DNA from 3 places in the Limnomicrobium aquaticum genome. Region 1 is predicted to be linked to each of the others. Evidence: predicted binding sites of a transcription regulator. Region 1 holds the regulator's gene; each other region holds the start of a gene.
The links. Region 1 encodes PhoB, which activates phosphate uptake and scavenging genes when phosphate is short. Its sites were predicted from a motif close to TGTCATNNANCTGTCAT; they were not measured.
Positions count from the first base shown of each region.

Region 2: ugpB (sn-glycerol-3-phosphate ABC transporter substrate-binding protein UgpB) is a predicted target of PhoB. The motif match lies at 2,189-2,205, and genes of this name have one in related genera.
Region 3: ABID16_RS05470 (bifunctional 2',3'-cyclic-nucleotide 2'-phosphodiesterase/3'-nucleotidase) is a predicted target of PhoB. The motif match lies at 2,826-2,842, and genes of this name have one in related genera.

Region 1 covers NZ_JBEPMB010000002.1:307,357-311,739, forward strand. The annotation lists gene ABID16_RS10105 (coiled-coil domain-containing protein) at 1-1,553, shown strand, start outside; gene ABID16_RS10110 (GcrA family cell cycle regulator) at 1,992-2,519, shown strand; gene ABID16_RS10115 (CsbD family protein) at 2,623-2,814, opposite strand; gene phoB (phosphate regulon transcriptional regulator PhoB) at 2,977-3,660, opposite strand; gene phoU (phosphate signaling complex protein PhoU) at 3,676-4,383, opposite strand, start outside.
Region 2 covers NZ_JBEPMB010000002.1:28,881-33,263, forward strand. The annotation lists gene dnaN (DNA polymerase III subunit beta) at 1-697, opposite strand, end outside; gene rsmI (16S rRNA (cytidine(1402)-2'-O)-methyltransferase) at 905-1,798, shown strand; gene ABID16_RS08735 (YraN family protein) at 1,803-2,168, shown strand; gene ugpB (sn-glycerol-3-phosphate ABC transporter substrate-binding protein UgpB) at 2,282-3,601, shown strand; gene ugpA (sn-glycerol-3-phosphate ABC transporter permease UgpA) at 3,684-4,383, shown strand, end outside.
Region 3 covers NZ_JBEPMB010000001.1:1,106,578-1,110,960, forward strand. The annotation lists gene clpP (ATP-dependent Clp endopeptidase proteolytic subunit ClpP) at 1-613, opposite strand, end outside; gene ald (alanine dehydrogenase) at 1,025-2,143, opposite strand; gene ABID16_RS05465 (Lrp/AsnC family transcriptional regulator) at 2,306-2,764, shown strand; gene ABID16_RS05470 (bifunctional 2',3'-cyclic-nucleotide 2'-phosphodiesterase/3'-nucleotidase) at 2,932-4,383, shown strand, end outside.

The DNA of each region.
Region 1 (4,383 bases):
ACGAGCAGGCGCGCGTTCAGGCCGAGCGTGACGCCGAGATGCGCCGCCGCCGCGAAGAGATCGATCGCGAGCGCATCGCCCGCGAAATGGAATATGAGGCGGCGCAGCGCGCGCTGCGCGATCGCATTGCCGCCCGTGAGCAGGCTGCCCGCGAACGCGCACTTGCCGAGCGCGAGCAGATGCTCGCCGCAGAGCGCGAGGAAGAAGAGGCGCGCCGCGCGGCTGACGACGCCCGACGCCACGCCGCCGAGCAGGCCGAACGCGAGGCGGAAGCCCGGCGCCGCGCATTGGAAGAGCAGGCGGAGCGCGAGGAAGCCATTCGTGCCCAGGCCGAACGGGAACGGCTTGCCCGCGAACAGGCCGCGCGCGAATTTGCCGAGCGGCAGGCAGCCGAGCGCGAACGCGAGGCGCAGGAACGCGAACGGCTGGCGCGCGAAGAATCCGAACGCCAGGCAGCCGAGCAGGAGCGCGAGAGGCGGGAGCGGGATCGCTTTGTCCGCGAAGAGGCAGAGCGTCGCGTTGCAGAAGAAACCGCGCGCCGCGCCGAAGAAGCCGATCTTGCCCGCCGTGCTGAAGCGGCCGCGACAGGCGCGCTTCGCCCCCCGCTAGCTGAGGCTGAAACACGCGCGGCGGCTGCCGCAATTGGCGGGATGACGCGTCGTGAGATCGTGGGGCAGGGCGCGGAGCCGTCCATCGATGACGCGCCTGCCGTGGAGATCGAGCGGACGGGACGTCAGCGCGACCCTGTTTTCGACATCATTCCCGAGGTGGAGGATCGTGGAGAGCGGCGCGCGCCGGCCTTCGATATCGAGGTGTCGCAGCCGCCCTATGTCGCTGACGAAGCCGAACCCGAGCCGGAAGTCATTCATTTGCCGCCCGAGCGTGCGATCAAGCCGCGCCGGAAGAGCCGCTGGAAGGCGCGCGCCTTCGCATTGGTGACATTCGCCGCATTCGGAGCCGCAGGCTGGTGGTGGGTGCAAAGCACGGGCCTCAACCTTCCAAAAGCCGTTCGCGATGGTTCCGTTCCCAACCCGCCGCCCACGGCCAAGGCCGAGGATTTTGACGGCGCGAAGCAATTGAAGTCGCTTTCCCGCCAGGGCGGATTTGGCGATGAATGGACGAAGCTCTTCGAAGCTGGCAAATCGAAATCCTTCTCCGTCGGTTCACAGGCTTCCGCCAAGGTCGAGCAGAGCGGTTCCGGCCCCTATCTCGCCATCACCTCTGCCGCGCCTGGTATTGACGGCTCGGTATCCATAGAACTTCCGCAATCGGTCATAACATCGATGCAGGGCAAGACATCCAACATTGCCCTGATGCTGGAAGGCGGCGACAAGCCGGTTCAGGTCACTGTGGAGTGCGAGTTCGGCGGGCTGGGCAATTGTGGCCGCCATCGCTTTCTCCTGTCGCAGAACAAGACCGACTTGATGTTCGATGTGGTGGTCAAGGGTGGCAACCCTGCTGAAGGCCCCGGCAGGCTGGTGATCAATGCGGGCGCTGGCGGCGAGGGCAACACGGCCAGGCTCTTCTCTATCCACGTGCTGCCGGGCGGCTGATCGACTTACAATTGTGGCGATCTGCTCTCATTTCCCGCTTGACGGCGGGATTTTTCTGTCGAGAGCGATGCGATTTTTGGGGGCTGACTCAACGGGATTACACCTTCCGTTACGGCAGGCAAAGTCGCACCGAAATCCTCAATCCGATTCCTGAAATCTTTTTATTTACAAAGACTTATAAAATAGACAGCTGGCAGTGCGTCTGGCGGGAGTGTTGCCAAAATCCCATCAAGTTGGGGAAAAGCGCGGAAAGTGATTCTCGTCGATTCCGCCGACTCTTGCCACAGAGTCACCCACCCTTTAGGTTAACAAATAATTACTAGATCGCATGCGGCGGAACTAGTCACCACACTGTAAGCGCGTATCCCGGCAGCGGAACCCCTCCGCGGCCTCGGTGGTGGATTCTGCGAGGCACAAGGAGCGGATTATACGATGACGATGGGCTGGACAGACGAGCGCGTCGAAAGACTGAAGAAATTGTGGTCCGAGGGCTTGAGCGCCAGCCAGATCGCTGCCCAGCTTGGCGGTGTCAGCCGCAACGCGGTCATCGGCAAGGTGCATCGCCTGTGCCTGCCGGGCCGGGCCAAGGCAGGCGGCGCGGCAACTGCGCGTCCGGCCAAGCGCCAGGCTGCTGCAGCAGCGCCGCGTTCGCAGTCTTTCATGCCGCGCACCGTAACCCGCACGGTCACCCGTGCGCAGGGCGCAACCATGCTGAAGGAAGAGGTCGAGACCGAAGTCTATTACGAGACCGAAGTGCAGCCGGCGTCCAACGTGGTCGTGCCGATCTCGCGTCGCCTTGCGCTGACGGAACTGACCGAGCGCACCTGCAAGTGGCCGGTCGGCGATCCGATGAAGGACGACTTCCACTTCTGTGGCAACGACAGCCCGGACAGCTCGCCCTACTGCACCTATCATGCGCGGCTTGCCTACCAGCCGTCCGCCGAGCGCCGCCGCGCCGGCCGCTGATGTCAGACAGACAGCACAAAATGAAACGGGCCCCGAAAGGGGCCCGCTGCGTTTTGGGGGAGGGGGTGGGAACCGGGAGGGAATTCGGTACCGATCCGAGGGATCAGAGACGATCAGTCACGTTCTTAATGGCGTCCTTGGCATTGCCCTTGGCGGTCTGGACCTTGCCCTTGACCTCCTGCGCGGCGCCCTTGGCGCGCATTTCGTCGTCGCCGACAGCCTTACCTACGGCCTGCTTGGCCTTGCCGGCGAGTTCGTTGGCCTTGCCGGAAATCTTGTCAGTCGTGCTGCTCATGAGCGTTTCTCCTTGTATCGGAACAAACACATTCCGTTTGCGTCGGGAGAACGTCTGAACCCGGATCGGGTTCCCGCCACATCGAAAAATAGCGATGTGAAATGCACGAAACAAAGCAAGGCCGCGGCTCATCAAGCCGCGGCCTTGCTTCAAAATAACGTCTCAGCCTTCCATCGAATAGCCCGCACCGCGAACGGTGCGGATGACGTCCGGCATGTTGGAGAAGTTCAGCGCCTTGCGCAGACGGCCGATATGGACGTCAACCGTGCGTTCATCGACATAGATGTCGTGACCCCAGACGCCGTCCAGAAGCTGCGAGCGCGAGAAGACGCGGCCGGGTGACGACATGAAGAATTCCAGCAGGCGGAATTCCGTCGGACCGAGACGAACTTCGCGCGAGCGGCGATGAACGCGATGGCTGTCCCGATCCAGTTCGATATCGCCGCATTTCAACTGCGAGGAAACGACTTCCGGCTTGGCGCGGCGAAGCATCGCCTTGACACGGGCCATCAGCTCCGGCGTGGAAAAGGGCTTCACAACATAGTCGTCAGCCCCGGTCGAGAGACCGCGAATTCGCTCACTTTCCTCGCCGCGCGCCGTCAGCATGATGATCGGCAGCCGCTCGGTCGTCGGTCTGGCGCGCAGGCGCCGGCAAAGTTCGATACCCGGCACGCCCGGCAGCATCCAGTCGAGGATAACGAGATCCGGCACCTGCTCCTGCAAGCGGATATCCGCCTCGTCGCCGCGCAGGATCGTCTCGACCTCGTAGCCTTCGGCTTCCAGATTATAACGGAGGAGGACGCTCAGCGCCTCCTCGTCTTCGACCACCGTGATTTTCGGCTGCATGACGTTCTACCGCTTTCAGCCCTGAACCGTCATCGTGGCGGTGTTGTCGTCCTTTGGGCGCTCGCCGTCGGGCTGTGTGCCGGTCGTCATGTAGTAGATCGTCTCGGCAATGTTCGTGGCATGGTCTCCGATGCGCTCGATGTTCTTGGCGCAGAAGAGAAGATGCGTGCAGGATGTGATGTTGCGCGGATCTTCCATCATGTAGGTCAGAAGCTCGCGGAAGAGCGACGTGTACATTGCGTCGATTTCCTCGTCGCGGTCGCGGATCGACTGCGCCTTCTCGGCCGAGCGCGTCGTGTAGACGTCGAGAACGTCCTTGAGCTGGGCAAGAGCCAGTTCGGAAAGGTGTTCCATGCCGCGGGCCAGCGCGCGCGGAACGCCGCTCTGCTGGACGGCGATGACGCGCTTGGCCGTGTTCTTGCCGAGGTCGCCGACGCGTTCCAGGTCGGAGGCGATGCGGATCGAGCCCATGATTTCGCGCAGGTCGTTGGCGACCGGCTGGCGGCGGGCAATCGTCAGGATCGCCTTGTCAGTGATTTCGCGCTCGGCGGCGTCGAGAATGGCGTCGTCGGAGATCACGCGCTGCGCCAGCGCCGCATCGGCGTTGACCAGTGCGCGAACGGCATCCGCTGCCATCTGCTCGGCCATGCCGCCCATTTCCGCGATCCGGCGGCTGAGAAAACGCAGTTCCTCGTCATAGGCGGTCATAATGTGGGATTGGGT
Region 2 (4,383 bases), 280 kb from region 1:
TGGTGACGCGAATCTTGGCGTCCGAAATCTCGACCGAAACGTCGCCCTCGACGCCATCAACGAGCTTCTGCAGTTCGCCGACCGTCTTGCGCGGAATGATGATGCCCGGCATGCCTTCCGAGCCCGAAGGCGCTACGACGTCGGCGCGCGCGAGACGATGGCCGTCGGTGGCCACGGCCCGCAGCTTCAGATCGCCGCCAGCCTCGACGGTGTGCATGAAAATGCCGTTGAGATAATAGCGCGTCTCTTCCGTCGAGATCGCAAACTGCGTGCGGTCGATCAGCATCTTCAGGTCGGAACCCTTGACCTTGAAGGAATGGCTGAACGTACCGGCATTGAGGTCCGGGAAATCGGACACCGGCAGGCATTGCAGCGAGAACTTGGAGCGGCCGGACGCGACCGTCATGGCGCTGCCGTCGGTCGTCGTTGCCAGCAGAACTTCGGCTCCATCGGGCAGCTTGCGGACGATGTCATAGAGAAGATGGGCGGGAACGGTCGTGCCGCCGGACTGCTCGACCTGGGCTGGTGTCGATTCCGTGATTTCCAGATCGAGGTCGGTCGCCTTCATCTCCAGGCTCTGGCCTTCGCCGCGCAGCAGCACGTTGGAGAGAATCGGGATCGTGTTCCGTCTTTCGACCACGCGGTGCACATGGTTCAACGACTTCAGAAGATTGGAACGCTCGATCGTAATGCGCATGGAACTGTTACCGTTTCTGTGGCTGTAGCGCGCCCGGTGAGCGCGCGGCCCTCTTCTCGCTCAGATGGCCGGTCCGGCCGATGGGACCGGCAAAATGGCAGAAACAAGCACCGGAACGCAAGCATCTAAGCGGATGCCGCACAATTTATCTTCCCGCCGCTTGCCCCCATGCTTGCTTTCGCGCGAAACTGCCCACAAAAGGCAGGCATGATGACGGAAACAAGCGCAAAAGAACGGACCTACCGGATCGGCAATACCGAATTGCCGGCGCGTCCGCTCGGTCCCGGTCTCTACCTTGTCGCGACGCCGATCGGCAATCTCGGCGATATCACGCTGCGCGCGCTCGAAACGCTGGCTGGCGCTGATGTACTGGCCTGCGAGGATACGCGCGTCACCCGCGTGCTTCTCGACCGCTACGGCATTCGCAACCGGCCCTTTGCCTATCACGAACACAATGCCGATGAAGCGGGTGCGCGGCTTCTCGGCTTTCTGGAAGCGGGCAAGACGGTGGCGCTGGTGTCGGATGCCGGCACCCCGCTGGTCTCCGATCCCGGCTACCGGCTTGGACAGCTTGCTATCGAAGCAGGCCACAGGGTCATCCCGATCCCCGGCGCATCCGCGCCGCTTGCCGCCCTTGTCGGCGCCGGTCTGCCCAACGATGCCTTTATGTTCGCGGGCTTCCTGCCGACGAAGGACAAGGCCAGGCGCGATCGGCTGGCGGAACTCAAAGACGTCCCGGCGACCCTCATCTTCTTTGAATCGCCGCACCGGATCGACAATACGCTTGCCGCTGCCGCCGATGTCTTGGGAGGTGATCGTCCTGCCGCCGTCTGTCGCGAACTGACCAAGACCTTCGAGGAGTTCCGGCGCGGCACGCTTGCCGAGCTCGCCGTTGCTTATGAGGATGCGGCGGTGAAGGGCGAGATCGTGCTCGTCATCGGGCCGCCGGGCGAGAAGGTGGCACAGGAGATCGATGTGGACGCGCTTCTTCTCTCACTCATGAACGACATGCCGGCGAGCAAGGCCGCACAGGAGGCCGCAAAGCAGACCGGCCTTGCCCGCAGCGAGCTCTATGAACGTCTGATGGCGCTGAAGGGTTGAACCGATGGCGTCGGGACCGCAGGACAAGAAGCTTGCGGCCTACCGGCGAGGCTTTTTCGCGGAATATATTGCAGCCCTCTATCTTCTCCTCAAAGGCTATCACATCGCCGCCATGCGTTACCGCTCCAGGGGCGGCGAGGTCGATATCGTCGCGCGCAAGGGCGACCTTGCGGTCTTCGTCGAGGTGAAGGCGCGGCGCCATGTCGATGAGGCTATTTCTGCGGTCGGGTTCACGGCGCAACGGCGGATCGAGGCCGCCAGCCTGCACTGGTTGGCGAAACAGAAGGACGCCGCAAAACTCTCGCGGCGCTACGATATTGTGGCCATTCTCCCGTGGCGGTTGCCGGTTCATTTCCCCGACGTCTTCTAAATGGAAGTCCTTGGATCGATTGTCATATTAGTGAAATAAAAAATTCATCTACCCGTCACCTGAGACGGCTAATGCCCGCTCCAGTCCATCAACCCAATGGAAGGGGCAATCTCATGTTCAAGAAACTCACGCTCGCTGCAGCAGCACTGGCGCTCTCCGCGTCCAGCTCGTTTGCAGCCACGCAGATCACCTGGTGGCATGCCATGGGTGGCGAGCTTGGCAAGAAGCTCGACGAAATCGTCGCCAACTACAACAAGTCGCAGGACAAGTATCAGGTCGTGGCGTCCTACAAGGGCTCCTATGCTGAAACGATGACCGCAGCGATTGCCGCCTTCCGCGCCAAGCAGCAGCCCGATATCGTCCAGGTCTTCGAAGTCGGCACCGGCACGATGATGGCCGCCAAGGGCGCCGTCTATCCGGTCTACCAGCTGATGAAGGATGCGGGCGCTCAGTTCGACCCCAAGGCATACCTCCCGGCCGTTGTCGGTTACTACACCGATACCCAGGGCAACATGCTTTCCATGCCCTTCAACTCCTCGACCCCTATTCTCTACTACAACAAGAACGTCTTCAAGAAGGCCGGCCTCGACCCGAACGTGGCCCCGAAAACCTGGGAAGATGTCGAATCCTTCTCCAAGAAGATCATGGCTTCCGGCGCTGCCAAGTGCGGCTTCACCACGGGCTGGATCTCCTGGGTTCAGCTGGAAAACTTCTCGGCCTGGCACAACCTGCCGATCGGCACCAACGAGAACGGCTTCGGCAGCGTCGATTCGAAGCTCTCCTTCAACGGTCCGACCCAGATCAAGCATTGGGAAAACCTGAAGAAGTGGCAGACGGAAGGCCTCTTCCAGTATGGCGGTCCGGAAGGCGGCAATGACGCACCGCCGAAGTTCTACAGCCAGGAATGCGCGATGTATATGAACTCGTCGTCGTCCCGCGCCGGCGTCGTCAACAACGCCAAGGACTTCGAGGTCGGTTACGGCATGCTGCCTTACTATGCCGACGTGAAGGGTGCTCCGCAGAACTCCATCATCGGCGGCGCAACGCTCTGGGTTCTCAAGGGCCACGACGCTGAAGAATACAAGGGCGTCGCCGACTTCTTCCGCTACCTGTCGACCGCTGAGGTCCAGGCTGACTGGCACCAGTTCTCGGGCTACCTGCCGATCACGCAGGCCGCTTACGAACTCGGCCAGAAGCAGGGTTACTACGAAAAGAACCCCGGTTCTGACGTCGGTATCAAGGAAATCACGCTGAACGCGCCGACCTCGAATTCCAAGGGCCTGCGCTTCGGCAACTACGTCCAGATCCGCAAGGTGATTGACGAGGAATTCCAGGCACTGCTCGGCGGCAAGAAGTCCGCCAAGGAAGCCCTCGACGCCGTCGTCGAGCGCGGCGACAAGCTGATCGCCGAATTCGCGGCCTCCAACAAGTAAGACCGGCCATCAGGCAGACGTCTTTCCCTCGGGCGCGCTCGCTTCACGGCGAGCGCGCCTTCCCGATCCATCGGAACCGGCCATGCAGACCAAACGCACCATATTTTCGAGCAAGATCCTGCCCTACTGGCTCATCCTGCCGCAGCTTGCCGTAACGCTCATCTTCTTCGTCTGGCCGGCCGGACAGGCGGTCTGGCAATCTTTCCTGCGCGAAGATGCTTTCGGCACAAGCACCCAGTTCGTTGGCCTCGCCAACTATGCCGCCATCCTGCACGATCCCGGCTATCTCAATTCCCTGATCGTCACGCTCGTCTTCTCGGTCTCGGTGGCAACGGCGTCTATCGTGGTTGCGCTTGTTCTCGCGGTCGCCGCCAATTCGCTGTTGAAAAGCCGCAGCCTCTACACGACGCTTCTGGTCTGGCCCTATGCGGTGGCTCCGGCCGTTGCCGGCGTGCTCTTCTGGTTCATGTTCAACCCGACCATCGGCCTTGTTCCCTACCTGCTCAAGGGCGTCGGCTACCATTGGGATGACAGGTTGAACGGCACGGATGCCATGATCCTGGTCGTCATCGCGGCAAGCTGGAAGCAGGTCTCCTATAATTTCCTGTTCTTCCTCGCTGGCCTGCAATCGATTCCAAAGGCGCTGATCGAGGCGGCCGCGATCGATGGCGCGGGTCCTGGCAAGCGCTTCCGCGACATCGTCTTCCCGCTGCTCTCGCCCACGACCTTCTTCCTGCTCGTCGTCAATGTCGTCTACACGATGTTCGATACGTTCGCCGTCA
Region 3 (4,383 bases), on a different contig from region 1:
CGATCTCTTCGCGCGACGTGAAGACCTGATCTACGAGGCCCCAGTTCTTCGCTTCCTGTGCGTCCATGAAGTTGTCGCGGTCGAGTGCCGTTTCGACTTCCTCATAGGTGCGGCCGGTGTGCTTGACATAGATCTCGTTCAGGCGACGCTTCATCTTCAGGATGTCACGCGCATGGCGTTCGATGTCAGAAGCCTGCCCCTGGAAGCCGCCCGACGGCTGGTGAACCATGATGCGGGCGTTCGGCATCGCGATGCGCATGTCCTTGTGGCCTGCAGCGAGAAGCAGCGAGCCCATGGAAGCAGCCTGACCGATGCAAAGCGTCGACACGGCCGGCTTGATGAACTGCATCGTGTCGTAGATCGCCATGCCGGCGGTGACGACACCACCCGGCGAATTGATGTAGATCGCGATTTCCTTCTTCGGGTTCTCTGCTTCGAGGAACAGGAGCTGCGCCGAAACGAGCGTTGCCATGTGATCCTCGACCGGACCCGTCAGGAAGATGATACGTTCCTTCAGAAGCCGCGAATAGATGTCATAGGACCGCTCGCCACGATTGGTCTGTTCGACGACCATCGGGATCAGGGCCATTGCGGTATCAACAGGATTGCTCATCTTCTACCTTCAAACGTTGGGTCCGGATTTCGCAGCTGATCCGGGAATCATCGAAATTTCTCATTCCCTACATAGAGTGTCAGGAGGGCGAACTTCAAGACACACATGGAGAATGTGGAATTTCATGGACGCTTGCTCCTTAATACGGCGTTACGAAAGCAAACTGCCCACAGGCCAATTGAAACACGATAAAAACTTCGTGAAGTCGACCCCTTCAACTGCAACCGACATCGGCAACCCGGCATCAAGGGATCGATCTCCGGTTTCGAAGCCGGAGCGAACCGCCAAATCTCTTGGGGAGTTCAATGCGTTGTCGGATGAGCCGGATATAGGAACCGGCGCCGCCCACTTCCAGAGGGAGGTGGGGACGCCGGTTCAATTTCATAGATGATGTCAATCAAAGTCCCGTCATTACGCTGCCTTCAGCGCATCGACGGGCGAAACGAGATCGAGGCTGAGGCTTTCTGCTACCGCCTTGTTCGTGATCTTGCCCCTGTGGACATTCAGGCCATTGCGCAGGTGCGGATCTTCCGCAACCGCCTTCAGTCCCTTATCGGCCAGCGCCAGACCGTGGACGAGCGTCGCGTTGTTCAGCGCGTGAGTCGAAGTATAAGGCACCGCGCCAGGCATGTTGGCCACGCAATAGTGGACCACGCCATCGACCACATAGGTCGGATCGGAATGCGTCGTTGCATGCGACGTCTCGAAACAGCCGCCTTGGTCGATGGCGACATCGACGATCACCGAACCCGGCTTCATGGAGGAAAGCATAGCCTTCGTGACGAGCTTCGGGGCAGCAGCGCCAGGGATCAGCACGGCACCGATCACGAGATCGGCGGAGAAGACTTCACGCTCGAGATTGTCGATGGAGGAATAGAGCGTGTGGATCGAGCCGTGGAAGATGTCGTCGAGCTGGCGCAGACGCGGCAGCGAGCGGTCGAGCACAGTCACATCAGCGCCGAGGCCGACGGCCATCTTGGCCGCATGAAGTCCGACGACGCCGCCGCCGATCACGACAACCTTGCCCGGACGCACGCCCGGCACGCCGCCAAGCAGAACCCCTCGCCCGCCATGGGCTTTCTGGAGCGCTGTTGCGCCGGCCTGGATCGAGAGACGCCCGGCCACTTCCGACATCGGAGCCAGCAATGGCAGCGCGCCGGCGGCGTCCGTCACGGTCTCATAGGCGACGCCGGTCACGCCGGATGCCAGCAGGCCCTTCGTCTGTTCCGGATCGGGCGCAAGATGGAGATAGGTATAGAGGATCTGGCCTTCGCGGAGCTGCGCCCATTCCGACGGCTGCGGCTCCTTGACCTTCACGACCATGTCGGCCTTCGCGAAAATCTCGGCAGCCGTGGCAACGACCTTGGCTCCAACGGCTTCATAGGCCGCGTCATCCGCGCCGATGCCGGCACCCGCGCCGGTCTCAATCAACACCTGGTGACCATGAGCGACATACTCGCGCGCCGCACCGGGTGTAAGACCCACGCGGTACTCGTGATTTTTGATTTCCTTGGGGCAACCGACGATCATGCTTGTTCCTCTCGACTTTTTTCATGCCCGCTGAACGCGGGTCGGTGATACATCGATTAGAGGGGAAAGCCGCTCGAAGGTCCGTGCAAAGAGGCTTTGCCGCAAACACATTTTTCGAATAATCTTGCGCTATTGCGAAAAACTTCGAAGAGAATTGCGCCTATGGATCTAGATACAATCGATACTGCGATTCTACGGGAGCTGCAGAAAGACGGACGGATGTCGAACGCCGACCTCGCTCAGCGCGTGGGGCTTTCGGCCTCCGCCTGCTCGCGCCGGCTCGACATCCTGGAGAAATCCGGCGTGATTTCCGGCTATCACGCCCGCCTGTCGAACAAGGCGATCGGCTACAAGATGATGGTCATCGTCCACATCTCGCTATCCGGACAGTTCGCCAAGACGCTGACAGAGTTCGAGGCCGCCGTGCGGCGCTGTCCCAATGTGGTCGTCTGCTATCTCATGTCGGGCGAGTACGATTACATTCTTCGCGTCGCGGCGAAGGACCTCGAGGATTATGAGCGCATCCACCGCGACTGGCTCTCCGCCCTGCCCCATGTGGTGAAAATCAACTCGTCCTTTGCGCTTCGGGAAATCATTGACCGTCCGAACGCCGGACTTTAGGTCCGGCAAACGTGCGTGGTAAGGCTGTCATATTTTCCATCTGGTCAAACTTTTGGAATGCTGACATCTTGCTGTCGTCAACTGTCGCCAAGATGCGGCGCGCTCCGAAGGGGCGCGCCTATCGGGGGCTAACGACCCCGCTCCCGCGCAATTACCGGAGAACTTCCATGACGCTCGAACACCCGAAACTTACCCTGACGCGCCGCTCGCTGCTCGGTGGTGCTGCCGCCGGCGCTGCGATGATCATGCTGCATCCCTTCGCAGCGCGCGCGGCCGCGAACCAGGCGCATCTGCGCATCATGGAAACGACCGATATCCATGTGAACATCATGCCGTATGACTATTATGCGGATAAGCCCAACGACACGATGGGCCTGACGCGGACGGCCTCGATCATCGACAAGATCCGCGCCGAAGCCGGCAACTCCATGCTGATCGACAACGGCGACCTGCTGCAGGGCAACCCGATGGGCGATTACATGGCCTACAAGAAGGGCATGAAGGCCGGCGACATGCATCCGGTGATGAAGGCCATGAACGTACTGAACTATGATGTCGGCACGCTCGGGAACCACGAGTTCAACTACGGCCTCGACTTCATGTTCAACGTGCTCGGCGGCGCAAACTTCCCGATCGTCTGCGCCAACCTCACCAAGGGCAAGCTCGCTTCCGATCCCAAGCAGGACGAGCTCTTCTTCAAGCCCTACGTGATCCTCGACAAGAAGATCAAGGACGGCGCCGGCAACGAAAGCACTGTCAAGGTGGGCTTCATCGGCTTCGTGCCGCCGCAGATCATGGTCTGGGATGCCAAAAACCTCGAAGGCAAGGCCATGACGCGCGACATCGTCAGCGCCGCCAAGGCCTGGGTTCCGGCGATGAAGGAAGCCGGCGCGGACATCGTAATTGCGCTGTCCCACTCCGGCATTGACGCAGCCAAGCCGACTGACGGCATGGAGAACGCCTCGCTCTACGTCGCCTCCGTCGAGGGCATCGATGCCGTCTTCACCGGCCACCAGCACCTCGTCTTCCCCGGTCCGAAGACCTGGGACGGCATGCAGAATGTCGACGCCGTCAAGGGCACGCTGTTCGGCAAGCCGGCCGTCATGGGCGGCTTCTGGGGCTCGCATATGGGTCTCATCGACCTGCTGATCGAAAAGGACGGCAAGAGCTGGAAGGTCGTCGACTTCACCACCGAGGCCCGCCCGATCTCTCACCGCGACGAGAACAAGAAGATCGTCGCCGACGTGACCGACAAGCCGGAAATCGTCGCCGCCGTGAAGGAAGAGCACGAAGCGACGCTGGCTTATGTCCGCACGCCGGTCGGCAAGACGTCGGCACCGCTCTATTCCTACTTTGCGCTCGTGGCCGACGATCCGTCCGTGCAGATCGTTTCGAATGCTCAGACCTGGTATATCAAGGACATGCTGAAGGAGACGCCGTACAAGGATCTGCCGGTTCTTTCCGCTGCAGCGCCCTTCAAGGCCGGCGGCCGCAACGGCGCCGACTACTACACCGATGTCCCCGCCGGTGACATCGCCATCAAGAACGTCTCCGACCTCTACCTCTACCCGAACACCGTTCGCGCCGTCGTCATCACCGGCGCGCAGGTCAAGGGCTGG